DNA from 2 places in the Janthinobacterium sp. YR213 genome. Region 2 is predicted to be linked to the other one. Evidence: predicted binding sites of a transcription regulator. Region 2 holds the regulator's gene; the other holds the start of a gene.

Region 1 (7,920 bases), on a different contig from region 2:
GGATCGGGCCGAAGCGTATCTGCCCTACCGCGTAGCCTAGCCCCAGCGCCAGGAACAGGGCCAGTTCCGGCACCTGGTGCAATATGGACGTGATCGAATCGAGCATGGACAAACCTTCGAAAAGATAACGGATGGTTACAAGAGAACAGAGCGTTCGGCGGCTGACGGCAGCTGGCTGTTGAACGGGCGCACGGATCCTGCACGGCACTTGCGATAAACGCTTGCGCCGGAGAAATGTTGTTACGAGGAATTATGTTCGGTGAAAATTTTACAAGTGTCAACAGGTGTTCTGTTGAACTTGCTTTGCTTTTCATCAAACATCCTGCGCACGATTGACGCACTTGTTTGACATCGATCAACAAAACTATTAGTAATGTCTTGGACGATACCAAAGTGCCTTGCGCGCCAGCGGTGTCTCTTCCGGCAAGTCGGGATTGGCCAGCTCCAGCACGTGGCGCCGGGACAGATTCAGGCCCTGCGCGAGGCGGCCAAAATGGCGCTGGAACAGCTGCGCGAAACTGCCGTCGGCAAGCATGGTTTCCAGTCCCGTTTCAATGTGGCGCGCCAGTTCCGGCCGGTGCTTGCCGACAAAAAAGTACAGCGCGGCCGGGTAGCGGATGACCAGGTGAGTGTCCAGCGCCAGCGGCAATTGCGCGTGGCTCGCCAGCTCGCTTTGCGCCTCGATCACGGAACGGGGAAAGTAATCGATGCGCCCCGCCGCCAGTTGCTGGAACAGGCCTTCATAGGTGCTCGACGTATCGAGGCGCAAGCCATTCGCCTGCAGGATGGCGGAGTCGGGCCAGTCGCGCATCTGCCCGGCCGACAGCCGCGCCAGGGCGGCAATGCTGCGCACATCGCGCAGCAGTTGCGGCTGGCGCGCCTGGATCAATGCCACTCTCCAGCCGATGAGGCCGCGGTCGATGGGGATGCGCACTGGCAACAATTGCGTTTCGCGCGCGCGGCTCGTCATCGCCCAGACGACATCGACGCTGCCCGATGCCATGGCAATTTCCTGCATGGCGCGCGTCTGCACCATGCGCAGTGCGGAGCGGCGCAAGACATAGGCCTGGCCCGAACGGGCCAGCGCCTGTTGCAGCAAGGCCGTCACATAGCCTTGCTGCGGGTCGTCGAGCGCCTGATGGCGCGGATACACGAGCGGCAACGGCGGCACCGCGCCGATGGCCGCGCCCAACGGCCACAGGGCGGCAAGCTTGAGCAGGGGGCGGCGCCGCATAGCCCCTCCTTTCCAGCGCATTCATAGCGTTCTTATCAGAATGACAGTATCGCGCAGCAGAGCACGCTTGTCGACTGGAATACGGCAACTGTGTACAAAACAACAGCAGTTTCAGACTGCAGCCGAGAGGCTGGAGTTAATCCAGATCAATAAAACCGCAAATAGGAAATAAATCTTGCGTGCTGCTCTGGACGGCATGCGCGCCCCTCGCCTACGCTGTTTTTTTATTTGAAAAACAAGAGGAACACATGCAGACAGCGCGCTTGAATATTATCGGGATGGATCACGAAGGCTGCGCCGACAGGCTGACGGGCGCGCTCGAAGCCGTTACGGGCGTGAGCACCGTGTGCGTCTCGCTGGCGCGGCACGGCGCCACGGTGCAGTTCGACGAACGTCTGGCCACGCAGGAACGCCTGCTGGCCGCCGTCAACGACGCCGGCTTCATGGGCGAAGCGACGGATGAAGAACAGCTGGCATCGTGCAGCGGCGCTTGCGGCCACTGCCGCCACTGAGCGCCTGCCCTCCCTTTTCCCGCTCAGCCTTCGCGCGCGCCCCGGTCGCGCAGATGCGCCAGCACGCGGCGCGGTCCCAGCGCCTGCAGGTCGAACGGCGGCAACTCGATGGCGTCGAGCGTATTCTTGAACAGCAAGCCCAGTTCCGTATCGCCTTCCAGGCTCAAACGACGGCTGAAGAACAAGGTGTCCGGATCTTCGTGGCGCCGCGCCAGCAGCATCAAATCATGCACGCTGGCCGCGATGCACAGGTCCGGCACGTCGACATAGCGCTCGGCCACGAACACCGTGCCCTGCCACTCGAAATCGAAGGCGATGCCCGCGTCCAGCAGCCGCAAACGCAGGCTGCGCCCTTCCAGGCTGCGCCGCACGTCGTCGGGCAATTGCGGCGCCAGCAGGCGGTTCAAGCCTTGCACGAACAGCCAGGAGGCGGGATACGGGGGCAGCTTGGACAGCAATTCGGCCAGCGGTTCCGGCAAGCGGTACGACACGCCGGGCTTGCTCATGGGAGGCTTGGCCGGGATCGGCAATCTTTCCAGTTGATCTTGCATGGTGCTTCCTTTCGATGCGTTCAATGTGCGGCGTGCTGTTCCATGCCGGGCTGGCCGTGCCAGTAGCCGTCGCAGGCGCCGGCCGGCTGGCAGGCCGCCAGCTGGGCCTGGGCGCCGATGCCGCTGACCTGGCCACGGCGGGCGCGGTCGAAGATGGCGATGACTTGTTCCGTATGCATGGCTTGCGGGCTGATGCGCGCCACCGCCACGCCCATGTCGCGCATGGCGTCGAGTTCTCGCACCAGGTTGTAGACCAGCGCCGACTGCGTCTGCGTGCCATTCAGTACCAGGAATGGCACTTCGTCGCGCGTGCGCAGCAGCAGGCCGTCCGGCTCTTCCAGGCAGCTGTAGCCGCAATCGTCCTTCGGCAGGTTGCGGTTGCGCGCCGTGAAGCAGCGCGCGGAAAACGCCAGCGGCATGCGGCCATAGGCGAATACTTCCGTCTCCAGCCCTTCCGGCTTCTGGCGCTGCATCTCGGCCAGCGCCGTCTGCCCCATTTCCAGCGGCATCACCCAGCGCCGCGCGCCCAGGCGCGCCAGCAGTTGCAGGCTGGGGCCATTGAACAGGTTCAAATGGGGACCGGCGACGAAGGACGTACCCTTTTCCATGCAGTGCACGGCGCCCATGTCGTTGGCCTCGACGCCGTAGCGACCATTGCCCGTGATGCGGCGCAGGGTCGCCAGTTCGGCGCCCGCCTCGATCAGCGCCTGCGTCGACAGCACCACTTCCTTGCCGGCGGCGGCCAGCATGTCGGCGATATCGAGCCAGTCGGCCAGGCGCACCTCATGCCGGCGCGAGCAGACGGTTTCGCCCAGGTACACGATATCGACGGCGGTGCCGGCGATCTGCTGGTAAAACTCGAAGACGGTGGCACGCGGCCAGTAGTACAGCAAGGGGCCCAGTGAAAGCTTCAGCATGTTCATCCTCTATTTCCAAGATCTATGGTAAGCACCTAATGTGTGCTGCTGGCCTTCGGCCAGCTTGTCCATGGCCGCCATCCAGCCCGGCTTGACGGCGTAGCGCGCATTGCCTTCGCGGCAGGCGTCGATCGCCTCGCGCCACACGCGCGTCACCTGCGCCACGTAGGCAGGGCTGCGCTGGCGTCCTTCGATCTTCACGGCCCGCACGCCCATGGCGATCAGTTGCGGCAGCAGCGCCAGGGTATTCAGGCTGGCCGGCTCCTCGATGGCGTAATACTCTTCGTCATTGACTTCGAAACGGCCCTTGCACAGGGTGGGATAGCTGGCGTTTTCGCCGGGCGCATAGCGGTCGATCAGCACGCCGTTCAGGCGCGATTCGAGGCCGTTCGGCGTTTCCAGCCAACGCACGGATTTCGCCGGCGAGCACACGCCATGGGTATTCGGCGCCTCGCCCGTCGCATACGACGACAGCGCGCAACGCCCTTCGACCATCACGCACAGGGAGCCGAAGCCGAAGACCTCGATCTCGACTTCCGTCTTGGCGATCAGTTGCTCCACCTGCGCCATCGACAGAACGCGCGGCAGCACGGCGCGGGCGATGCCGAAGTGCTCATGGTAAAAATTGATGGCCTCGTAGTTGGTGGCCGAGCCCTGCACGGAAAGGTGCAGGCGCAGCTGCGGGTGATGCTCGCTCGCATAGGCCATCAGGCCCGGATCGGCCACGATCATGGCGTCGATGCCGGCCTGCGCGGCGCGGTCGATGGCGCTGCGCCACACGGCCCAGTTGTGCGGCTGCGGATAGGTATTCAGCGCCAGCAGCACCTTGCGCCCATATTGGTGGGCGTAGCGCACGCCCTCGGTGATGGCCTTCTCGTCGAAATTGAGGCCGGCGAAATTGCGCGCATTGGTGGCGTCGCGAAAGCCCAGGTAAACGGTGTCGGCGCCATTGTCGACGGCTGCTTTCAAGGCGGGCAGGCTGCCGGCGGGGCAGACCAGTTCCAGCGGTCCGGCCACGCGGGTGGCGGTGGTTGATTCAAGCATCATGATATTCACAGTCCTGTATCGGCTCAGGGTGCAGACTATAGCCCCGCCCATGCTGGCCAGTCCTTGACGCAGGTGAAGGAATGCATGCATGGCTGGCGCGCGTTCAACTTGCTTGACCTGGCTGTAAAATGCCCCACTTTTCTCCCTCTTCGATTGCCCGCCATGCCCCGCAAACCGCTGCTGATCTTCCTGCTCACCCTGTTCCTCACCGTGCTGCAAGTGCAGTGGGCCGCGCCCGCCGACGGCTATGTCGAAGAAAAGCTCTCCATCCTGTCGCCCGAGATACTGGGCGCGTATCCGGGCGTGCTGCTGATGTTCCTGCAAGCCGTCTTCGCGCGCCGCGCCATGCCGGTGCCGCGCCAGACCGCCATCAGCACGGGCCTGCTGGCCGTCTACTGGCTGCTGGCGAACTACGTCACCTTCGATATCCGCGTCGCCAGCTGGAGCACCTTCTCGCCGCTGGAAATCTGGGCGCACGTGCTGCCAGCCTCCGCCATCAGCATCGCCGTCTGCGCCGCCGCGTACTTTGGCCTGAGCTGCTTCATCCTGCGCCAGGGCCGCGCGAAAAAGTAAACGGGGGCGCTTTTTTCACCTGCATCAAGGATTCGTCACGCAACTGCACGCGCCCTTTGACGCCACTATATTTAGTGATTAACCTCCATAAAAACACCGCATGTTGTGTTTATTGGAGGTTTCATGACGACAAATGCAGTTTCCCCCACACGCGGCCAGGTCGATGTCGCCGCGTCCATCAATGAATACCTGGAGCGGCGCGACTGGCGCGTCAACGCCAACGCCAACCAGGGCTACTCGCTGGGCGGCCTGATACTCAACGTGTCGGGCAAGGTCATCGCCAACTACTGGCTGGACCAGGTGTATCCGCCGGAAGTGGGCGCGGCGCACCGCGAAGCGGCGCTGCACATCCACGACCTCGACATGCTGGCCGGCTATTGCGCCGGCTGGTCGCTGCGCACCCTGCTGCACGAAGGCTTGAATGGCGTGCCGGGCAAGATCGAATCAGGTCCGCCCAAGCACATGTCGAGCGCCATCGGCCAGATCGTCAATTTTCTCGGCACCCTGCAAAACGAGTGGGCCGGCGCGCAGGCGTTCAGCTCCTTCGACACCTACATGGCGCCCTACATCCGCAAGGACAGCCTGCGCTACGAAGACGTGCGCCAGTACATGCAGGAGCTGATCTTCAACCTCAACGTGCCATCGCGCTGGGGCACGCAGACGCCGTTTACCAACCTCACCTTCGACTGGGTCTGCCCGGACGACCTGCGCGAGCAGATTCCCGTCATCGCCGGCCAGGAGATGGAATTCAGCTATGGCGAGCTGCAGGTGGAGATGGACATGATCAACCGCGCCTACATCGAGATCATGATGGCGGGCGATGCCAAGGGCAGAGTCTTCACCTTCCCCATCCCCACCTATAACATCACCGAGGATTTCGACTGGCATAGCGAAAACGCGGAACGCCTGTTCGAGATGACGGCCCGCTACGGCCTGCCCTACTTCCAGAACTTCATCAATTCGGAACTCAAGCCGAACATGATCCGCTCCATGTGCTGCCGCCTGCAGCTGGACTTGCGCGAACTGCTGAAACGGGGCAACGGCCTGTTCGGTTCCGCCGAGCAGACGGGTTCCCTGGGCGTGGTGACGATCAACTGCGCGCGCCTGGGCCACCGATGGCGCGGCGACGAGCCAGCCCTGATGGCGGACCTGGACCGCCTGCTGGAACTGGGCAAGACGAGCCTGGAAATCAAGCGCCGCACCATCGAGGAACTGATGCAGCAAGGCCTGTTCCCGTACACGAAGCGCTACCTTGGCACCCTGCGCAACCACTTCTCCACCCTGGGCGTGAACGGCATCAACGAAATGATCCGCAATTTCAGCGGCGACGCCCATGACATCACGAGTCCCGAGGGCCATGCGCTGGCCGTGCGCCTGCTCGACCACGTGCGCGCCCGCATGGTGCAATTCCAGGAAGAGACGGGCCATATGTACAACCTGGAAGCGACGCCGGCCGAAGGCACGACCTACCGCTTCGCCCGCGAAGACCGCAAGCGCTTCCCCGCCATCCTGCAGGCGGGCACGGTCGACAACCCGTACTACACGAATTCGTCGCAGCTGCCCGTCGGCCATACGGACGACCCGTTCGAGGCGCTGGAATTGCAGGACGCGCTGCAGCGCAAGTACACGGGCGGCACGGTACTGCACCTGTACATGACGGAAGCGCTATCGGACGCGAATGCCTGCCGCGAGCTGGTGAAACGCGCCTTGAGCCGCTTCTCGCTGCCCTACATCACGGTCACGCCCACGTTTTCCATCTGCCCGCGCCACGGCTACCTGGCCGGCAAACATGAATTCTGCCCCACCTGCGACGCAGAACTGATCGCGCGCAAGCAGTCCGATCTCGCTCACCCACTCAAGGAAACGCCATGAACGCACGTCCCGACTTCACTCCCGCCATCACCCTGCTCGACACCGAACGCCAGCGCTGCGAAATCTGGACCCGCGTGATGGGCTATCACCGCCCCGTCGCCTCGTTCAACATCGGCAAGCAGGGCGAATTCCACGAGCGCCAGTACTTTACGGAAGCGAGCGCCCGGGTTGGCCAGCCCGCCTGCCATGGCGCTTGAACTGAAAGTGGGCGGCCTGACGCCCTTTTCCGCCACCGACTACCCTGGCAAGCTGGCGGCCGTAGTGTTCGTGCAGGGCTGCCCCTGGCGTTGCGGCTATTGCCACAATCCTCACCTGCAGGCGCGCACGCCGGAAGGCGCCATGCCCTGGCACGACGTGTTGACCTGGCTGCGCCGCCGCGCAGGCCTGGTCGACGCCGTCGTCTTCAGCGGCGGCGAAGCGTGCATGGACCCGGCGCTGGGGCGGGCCATGCAGGACGTCAGGGAACTGGGGTTCGGCATCGGCCTGCACACGGCCTGCATCTATCCGCAGCGCCTGCAGGAAGTGCTGCCCCTGGTCGACTGGGTCGGCTTCGACATCAAGGCGCCGTTTGCCGACTATCGTCATGTGACCCGCGTGGCCGGCAGCGGCGACCCGGCGCGCGCCTGCCTGGACGCCATCCTGGCCAGCGGCGTCGCCTACGAATGCCGCACCACCACCCACCCGGACCTGCTGCCGGACGAACAGTTGCTGTCCCTGGCCACCACCCTGGCCGCGAAAGGCGTCGACAACTACGTGCTGCAGCAATTCCGCGCCGAAGGATGCGCGGACGCGGCGCTGTCCGGCCGCCCCCTGCACGGCTATCCGGCGGCGCCTACTTTGGCACAAATCGGCGCCATGTTTCCGCGATTTACATTCCGTAATCATGGCGGTTGATCCTGCCGCCACATAATTGCTGAAAGCTCTACAAAATTCCCCGTTCTGCAACGCTGAAATGTCTTGCGTGCTGTAATGTATCAACTGTGCCGCGCGCCATGCGCAGCCCATCAGATTCTTCACTCCGCATTACAGATAAGCGTCATCCATGAACGATTTCACCGCAGTCAGCCCAGGCACTCCCTCCACCCACGCCGACATCCTGTACGGCCCGCCGCGACCGGATCTGCTGCGCGAGGAAGTGCTGGCCGACCTGCTGGAAGCGACGGCCCGCCGCTGCCCGCAACAGACCGCCCTGATCGACGGCGAACGCCGCATCA
Region 2 (7,920 bases):
GATTGCGGCGCCGCCGATTCATTGACGAAGCTGGCGACAGCCACCGGGATCTGGTTGCTGCCGATCCCCGTAATCTCCACGCGCAGCTGCGCCTGGGCGCTTGACGCTCCCAGCACCAGGCTGGCGCAGAGCACGACATAGCTCATTTTTTTCATGGTCATCATTTAGGCAAATCCTTCATCTCGAATATGAGTTCAATCTCGCGTTCCACGGTGCCGTCTTTTTTCTTCGGCAGTGGCGACGATTTATTAATGGCGTTTTCCACCGAGCTGTCATACGCCGGCAGGCCGCTACTTTTAATCTTTCGGACCGAAATAATTTCCCCAGTTGGCAGTTGCTCGATCTTGAACACGGCGCGCGGGTTGCCCGGCACGTCCGTGCTACCGCTGTACGCGATATTGCTCTTGATCTTGCTCGTCAGGGCAGCGACATAGCCGCTGTCCTTGCGTGGCGCGGTCGCTTTCGCGGCCGTGCCCGTCGTGCCGGCGCCCGCCGCACCCGTGATGCGGCTCATTTCCGCGGCGCGCGCCTTGTCGGCGGCTTTTTTCTCTTCCGCCGCTTTTTTCGCCTTGGCGGCTTTTTCCGCCGCCGCTTTTTTCTCGGACAGTTCTTTCTCGGCTTTTTCTTCCGCCGCCTTTTCTTTCTCTTTGGCTTCCTTGGCTTTCTCCAGCTTGTCGGCCTTTTCTTTTTCCAGCTTTTCAGCCTTGTCTTTTTCTTTCTGCTTCTGTTTTTCCAGTTCGCGCTTTTCTTCCTCGCGTTCCTTCAATTCCTGCTTGCGGCGTTCTTCCGCTGCCGCTTTGTCTTTTTCTTCCTTCAGCTTGGCCTTCTTGCGCTCGAGGGCGATCTCAGCCTCGCGCAGATCGACCTTCGGCTCGGGCGCTGCCACGGGCGGCGGTGGCGGCGGAGCCGGCTGTTCCACTTGCGGTTCCGGCGGCGGCGCCGGTGTCGGCTCCGGTTCCGTCGCCACGTCAGGCGGCGGCGCGGCCGTCTGCACTTTCATATCCCACACTTCCGCTTCGACGGCGACAGGTTCCGTATTTTGCCAGTGTACGCCCACCCACAGGAAAAACAGCAGCCCAAGGTGCATCGCCAGCGCCAGGCCCAGCGAGGGCCAGCGGCTGCGTTCGCGCGGCACGCTGTAGGGCTTGCCGAGTACATGGTCGATTTGTTTGTTCTGCAAAGTCTAGTCTATCTAAAAACGGTCAAGTCTGGAAACAGGGTGCTGCGCTTACTTGGTGGCCAGGCCGACGCGGGTAATGCCCATCTTTTTCGCTTCCGAAATGAGCTGGATCACATCGTCGTACTTGCTTTCCTTGTCGCCCGCGATCATCACGGGATAGTCGGGATTGCTTTCATGCAAACCGCGCAGCTTGCGCAGCAGGGCGTCGCGGTTCGGCTCCGTTTCCGGCGACAGCTGTTCCTTGCCGATGACGCCGATCGACAGCGAACCATTCGGTTTCAGCACGATCTGAATATAGTCATCGGGCGGTTTGGCCGACTTTTCCGCGTTGGGCAAGTTCACCACGCTGGGATTGTTCGACGACGGCATCACCATGAAAATGATCAGCAGTACCAGCATCACGTCGATATACGGCACGACGTTGATCTCGGACTTGAACTTGCGGCCACGGCCACCGCGCATGCCGCCGCTATTGAATGAGGAACCCATGGACGCTGCTCCCTCTTAGCGCGACTGGCGCTGCAGGATGTTGGAGAATTCCTCGACGAAGCTTTCGAAGCGGATCGCCAGACGGTCGATGTCATGCGAAAAACGGTTGTAGGCGACGACGGCGGGAATGGCCGCGAACAGGCCGATGGCGGTGGCGATCAGCGCTTCGGCAATGCCGGGCGCGACGGCGGCCAGGGTGGCTTGCTGCACGTTGGCCAGGCCGCGGAAGGCGTTCATGATGCCCCAGACGGTGCCGAGCAGGCCGATGTACGGCGAGACTGAGCCGACGGAAGCGAGGAAGGCCAGATGCGATTCGAGCACGTCCATTTCACGCTGGAACGCGGCGCGCATGGCGCGGCGTGCGCCGTCGAGCACGGCGCCCACGTCCAGCGCTTCGCGCGAACCGTAGGAAGCCTTGCCCTTGATGAATTCGCCCATGCCGGCGTCGAAGATGCGGGCCAGCGCGCCGCTCTGGTCGCGGTTGCCGCTGGCGTTCTGGTGCAGCGCATGCAGGTTGCCGCCGGCCCAGAAGCTGCGTTCGAATTCGATGGTTTGCTTGCGCGCCTGGCGCACGGCAAACATCTTGCGGAAAATGTAGGTCCAGCTGGTCAGGGAAATCAGCAGCAGCAGGGCCATGATCAGTTGCACGATCAAATGGGCATTGGAGATGAGCGCGAGGAAAGAAAGATCTTGTGTAACGTTCATTGGCTGGCAGTCTGTTGGGTGAATTGTCCGGGAGTGGCGGGTAGGGCTCAGGCGGCGCGCATGCGGGCCGCGACTGCATCAGGCACGGCGCGCGGGCGCAGTGCCGAATCGACGCAGCCGATCTTGACGCGGGCCGTATTGAGCAGGCGGTTGCCGCACCAGGCTTGTTGCAGGAAAACGATGGAGGCGCGCCCCATTTTTTCTATGCTTAAGGTTAATCTTACCGTGTCATCGAGCCTGGCTGGCGCATGATAGTCGGCGTTGACGCTTTTGACAACGAACATTGCATCGTGCTGCTCCAGCAATTCCTGCTGGCCCACGTCGATGGCGCGCAGCCATTCGGTACGCGCGCGTTCGAAGAATTTCAGGTAATTTGCGTAATAGACGATGCCGCCGGCGTCGGTGTCTTCATAGTAGACACGTACGTTCCAGGTAAAGACTGAAGGCATGTTTATTGCGCCAGTAGTGAGATTGAGCAACATTTTACGCGATTTTTCTTCTTGTGACTGTGGGCGCTTGCTGGAAAGCCATGCAAAAGCTGCATATAAGTTGCACCGCAGCATTGTAAATCCGGCGTGTGCAATGGCAAGCTTCGTAACATACGCTTACATGCCATGGCCAGGTTTAAGTTCAGCTTAAAAGCCGCAGTCATGCCCCGGGGCAGCTTGTGGCCGCACCCTGGCTGGGGTGGCGCGCGGCGATTATAGCCGCACGGTTGCATTCCTTGCTCAATTTGGGCACTTAACTTACAATTTGGCTTCCATTACGTCTCACGTGACTGGCGAAAAGTCGGGCGATCTCCATGAATGGCGATCGGCAAACCGGCGAAAGGTGGGCATCCACCGGGAAACGTGAGATTTTTCATCAGCCGTTCGCCTGGGTAGCCACTATGGAAAAGCACGAAGAGGCTGCCTGTCCAATGTTGTTATTCACTTAACGCCGGCTCCCCTCATTCGATCCAACCTGCCAGTACAAGCACCCTCATACTTGGAGTTTTTACATGTTTGCAAAAGATCACAACCTCGCCAACGTCGATCCTGAATTGTTCGCCGTCATCCAAAAAGAGAATACGCGCCAGCACGACCACATCGAACTGATCGCGTCGGAGAACTACACGTCGCCAGCCGTAATGGAAGCGCAAGGCTCGCAGCTGACGAATAAATATGCCGAAGGCTACCCAGGCAAGCGCTACTACGGTGGCTGCGAATACGTCGACGTGGCCGAGCAACTGGCCATCGACCGCGTGAAACAGCTGTTCGGCGCCGAATGCGCGAACGTGCAGCCGAATTCCGGCTCGCAGGCGAACCAGGGCGTGTTCTTCGCCATGCTGAAACCAGGCGACCTGATCATGGGTATGTCGCTGGCCGAAGGCGGCCACCTGACCCACGGCATGCCGCTGAACATGTCCGGCAAATGGTTTGACGTCGTCTCCTACGGCTTGACGGCGGAAGAAGACATCGACTACGAGGCAATGGAGCGCCTGGCCCGCGAACGCAAGCCGAAACTGATCATCGCTGGCGCGTCGGCGTTCTCGAAAAAGATCGACTTCGAACGCTTCAGCAAGATCGCCAAGGAAGTTGGCGCGTATTTCATGGTCGACATGGCCCACTACGCCGGCCTGATCGCCGCCGGCCTGTACCCGAACCCGGTGCCGTTCGCCGACTTCGTCACCTCGACCACGCACAAATCCCTGCGCGGCCCGCGCGGCGGCATCATCCTGATGAAGGCCGAACACGAAAAAGCCATCAACTCGGCCATCTTCCCTGGTATCCAGGGCGGCCCGCTGATGCACGTGATCGCCGGCAAGGCCGTCGCCTTCAAGGAAGCGCTGAGCCCTGAATTCGTCGAATACCAGAAGCAAGTGATCAAGAACGCCGACGTGCTGGCGAAAACCCTGATCAAGCGCGGCCTGCGCATCGTGTCCGGCGGCACCGAATCGCACGTCATGCTGGTCGACCTGCGCGCCAAGAACCTGACGGGCAAGGAAGCCGAAGCCATCCTCGGTTCCGCGCACATCACCTGCAACAAGAACGGCATCCCGAACGACCCGCAAAAGCCATTCGTCACCTCGGGCATCCGCCTGGGCAGCCCGGCGATGACGACGCGCGGTTTCAAGGAAGCGCAAGCGGAAGAAGTGGGCAACTTGATCGCCGACGTGCTGGACAATCCGCATGACGCCGCCACCATCGAGCGCGTGAAAGCGGCCGTGAAAGTGCTGGCCGACGCGCACCCGGTATACGCAGCTTAAGAGCCTGTTCCGGTGAAGGAATACATCTACAGCAGACAGCCCCTCGGAAGCGGGTACTGCGTTGCTCGTCGTAGCATGGCTAGTCATGCGTCCTCCTCGCGCCTTGTCCGCGCGACCGATGAGCAATCTGCTGCAGACGCTCCTTACCGGAATAGTCGCTAATTATTTGTCCAGAATGTGTCATACGGAGTAAGATTCTGTATGACACATTCCAGTCGTGCCCAAGGGCGCCCGGAGTGATTCGGGCGCCCTTTGTACAAGGGCGGCGATTTCCCGTAATTATTACTATAAAGTTGTAGCCAGCCCATGAAATGTCCATTTTGCCAGCACGGCGACACCCAGGTTCTCGATACGCGCGTATCGGAGGAAGGGGATGCCATTCGGCGCCGCCGCCGTTGCGGCAAATGCGACAAGCGTTTTACCACGTACGAGCGCATTGAACTTATCATGCCGGCCGTCGTCAAAAAGAATGGCAGCCGGACGGAGTTCGCTGCGGATAAGTTGCGCGGCAGTTTGATGCTGGCCTTGCGCAAGCGTCCCGTCGCGGCCGCCTCCGTGGATACGGCCATCGCGTCCATCCAGGAAAAACTGTTGACCAGCGGCTTGCGCGAAGTCGATTCCGGCTATATCGGCGAACTCGTCATGCAAGAATTGAAGCGCCTGGACAAGATCGCCTACATCCGCTTCGCCTCCGTCTACAAGAACTTCGAAGACCTGGCCGAGTTCCAGGATGCGATTGCCGAAGTGGGACAGGCACGCAAGCCCTGACGTTCACTTCGCCGACAACGGGGCTACTCATGCGCCCCGTTTTCACCACGCCAGCGTTCGCCTGGCAAGCGGCCTGATCAATTCAACGCTGTTCTTCTCACCTTATCGCCGTCCTGTTTGCGCTAGCGCAGATCCGGTTTTTTGCGCGCGCCTATCTTGTAGCTGGGCCGCCTGTTCTTGCGACTCTTTCTGCGGAAGGGAGTAGCGCATGCGCAATGGCGGTCGCACTATGTTTCCTGCGGGTGGCAGCAGCCTCGTCGAGGTGCTCGTGTCGCTGCTGCTGTTGGCACTGGGCCTGCTCGGTGCCAGTATCCTGCAACTGAATTCCCTGCGCGCGCGCCATGAGTCGGCGTTGTTGTCGGCGGGCGTGCAACTGGCCGCCGGCATGGCCGAGCGCATGCGCGCAAACAGCGTGCTCATGAATGGACCCGATGCGGGCAATCCCTACCTGAACGTGGCCTATGCGGCGGCGGACGGCGCCGACGCTGGCGGCGGTGCGCCGGACTGCTTCGGTGCCGCCGCCTGCGGTGCGGCTGAACTGGCGCAATTCGATATCGCCGAATGGAAGCAATGGCTGCATGCGGCCTTGCCCGGCGCGCGTCTGCACATTTGCCGCGACCTCGCCGCGTGGGACGCTGCCGCCCAGGGTTTGCACTGGGCTTGCAGCGGCGGCAAGGGGGCGCCCATCGTCATCAAGCTGGGCTGGCGCGCCCGCCTGTCCGATGGCTCGTCCGCGGAGAATGCGGCAGGCGAGTCGCTGCCCAGGCTGGCATTCCAGCTGGGCGGAGGCGGCGCATGAAGCGCGTGCATATCGCGTGGCGCCGGCAGCGCGGCATGAGCCTGGTCGAATTGCTGGTGGCCCTGTCGCTCGGCGCGTTGCTGATGTTGGCGGCCAGTAGCGTGTTGCTGGCCGCCAGCGGCAGTTATGGCGACCAGTCCTCCAGCGCGCGGCTGGATGACAACGGCCGCTATGCGCTCGATACCATCGCCCGCGCCGTGCGCCAGACGGCGTACGTGAACTGGGATAGCAGCGCCGCGCCCGTCGACCATGCCGATGACGACAGCGCCAATGTGGCCGGGCTCGACGCGCGCAGCCTGGGCAAGAGCAGCGAAGGCATCAGCGGCGCGCTGCCCGGCGCCCTGCATGGCAGCGATGTGCTGGCCTTGCGCTATTACGGCACCGGCAAGGAAGAGGGCGGCGACGGTTCCGTGCTCAATTGCGCGGGTTTTGGCGTGGGCGCCGCGCAAACGGAGGCGCAGCGGGGCTGGAGCATTTTCTATGTAGCGCAGGGTGCCGATGGCGAGGGGGAATTGCGCTGCAAATACCGTGGCGCGAACGGCTGGGGCGCGGATGCCATCATCCGCGGCGTCGACGCTTTCCAGGTGCTGTATGGCCTCGACACGGATACGCCGGCCGACGGCGTGGCGAACCGCTATGTCAACGCCAGCGCGCTCGACGCCTACGATGCGGCGCTGGTGCTGGTTGGCGCGGACGCGGCCGCGCGCCAGCGCGATTTTCACCGGCGCACGCACTGGAAGCGCGTGGCCAGCGTGCGCGTGGCGCTGCTATTGCATGGCGAGGCGGGCCAGGCGGACAAGATGGCGGAACTGGGGCCGGCGCAGTTCGATCTGTTCGGCAAGGCGTATGCCGAGGCGCACGGCGCCGGGGACACGGGCGTGCGCATCGCGCGCGCGTCCTTGCCCGCCGCAACGCGCTCCCGGCTGCGGCAACTGGCGCAGACGAGCATCATGCTGCGCAACGGGCCGGCCTAGGCGGGCGGCGCGATGGCTGGCGTGGGCGTCCGCTGTTGCGTACCTTGTCGTGCACTTCGTGGGCGCCGTGGCGGCGCCACCCTCGTGTATGTGCTGTGCTTGCTGGTGATCATCTTGTTGCTGGGCATATCGGCGGCGCAGATGGCCTTGCAGGGCGAGAAGGCGGCACGGGGCGAGCGTGACAGGCAGATCGCGTTTCAGGCGGCGGAGGAGGCATTGGTGGATGCGCAGAACGATATCGAAGGCTTGCCCGGCGCACCGGGGCGCAGCAGCCTCTTCGCGCCAGGCAGTGCGGCAGGGTTTGCGGACGGCTGCGGCGAAGGGGGGACACTGGGCCTGTGCCTGCCGGCAGCCCCGGGTGCGCAGGCACTCTGGCTGAGCACTGACCTGGGTGGTGACGAAGGGGGCAGCCGCACCGTGCCGTACGGCCAGTTTACGGGCGCCGCCATGCAGACGGGGCAGGGTTTCCTGCCATCGCGCCGGCCCCGCTACCTCATCGAATTGCTGCCGTTTCATCCGCCCGGCGCGCAGGCCACGGCAGTGGCAGGCGGCCTGGCCACGGAAAGCTATGTGTACCGCATCACGGCCATCGGTTTTGGCGCGCAGGAAAGCACGCAAGTCGTGCTGCAAAGCTATTACCGCAAGCAGGCGGCTGGAGCGGGGCCATGAGGACTTTGCCGTCCGCTTTCTCGTCCGCGCTGCGCTGCTCCGGCTGGGCCGGGCTGCTGGTGGCTGGCCTGATTTGCAGTAGTGTCCT

Evidence for each region. Region 2 encodes NrdR, which represses ribonucleotide reductase genes. Its sites were predicted from a motif close to CACNANATNTNGTG; they were not measured.
Region 1: a site for NrdR is predicted at 4,898-4,911, ahead of BLT98_RS18720 (ribonucleoside triphosphate reductase). Genes of this name have one in related genera too.

Annotation. Positions count from the first base shown of each region.
Region 1 covers NZ_FNDA01000004.1:231,844-239,763, reverse strand. Annotated here, with positions in the region: gene aspT (aspartate-alanine antiporter) at 1-106, opposite strand, end outside; gene BLT98_RS18750 (substrate-binding periplasmic protein) at 368-1,234, opposite strand; gene BLT98_RS18745 (heavy-metal-associated domain-containing protein) at 1,483-1,746, shown strand; gene BLT98_RS18740 (ubiquinone anaerobic biosynthesis accessory factor UbiT) at 1,770-2,297, opposite strand; gene BLT98_RS18735 (ubiquinone anaerobic biosynthesis protein UbiV) at 2,318-3,214, opposite strand; gene BLT98_RS18730 (ubiquinone anaerobic biosynthesis protein UbiU) at 3,224-4,258, opposite strand; gene BLT98_RS18725 (hypothetical protein) at 4,424-4,834, shown strand; gene BLT98_RS18720 (ribonucleoside triphosphate reductase) at 4,958-6,706, shown strand; gene nrdD (anaerobic ribonucleoside-triphosphate reductase) at 6,703-6,903, shown strand; gene BLT98_RS18710 (anaerobic ribonucleoside-triphosphate reductase activating protein) at 6,893-7,600, shown strand; gene BLT98_RS18705 (Pls/PosA family non-ribosomal peptide synthetase) at 7,749-7,920, shown strand, end outside.
Region 2 covers NZ_FNDA01000006.1:75,391-83,310, forward strand. Annotated here, with positions in the region: gene tolB (Tol-Pal system beta propeller repeat protein TolB) at 1-164, opposite strand, end outside; gene tolA (cell envelope integrity protein TolA) at 161-1,180, opposite strand; gene BLT98_RS24025 (ExbD/TolR family protein) at 1,229-1,669, opposite strand; gene tolQ (protein TolQ) at 1,685-2,374, opposite strand; gene ybgC (tol-pal system-associated acyl-CoA thioesterase) at 2,422-2,823, opposite strand; ZMP/ZTP riboswitch at 3,139-3,263, shown strand; gene glyA (serine hydroxymethyltransferase) at 3,375-4,622, shown strand; gene nrdR (transcriptional regulator NrdR) at 4,929-5,390, shown strand; gene pilV (type IV pilus modification protein PilV) at 5,620-6,189, shown strand; gene BLT98_RS24055 (PilW family protein) at 6,186-7,163, shown strand; gene BLT98_RS24060 (pilus assembly PilX family protein) at 7,176-7,832, shown strand; gene BLT98_RS24065 (pilus assembly protein) at 7,829-7,920, shown strand, end outside.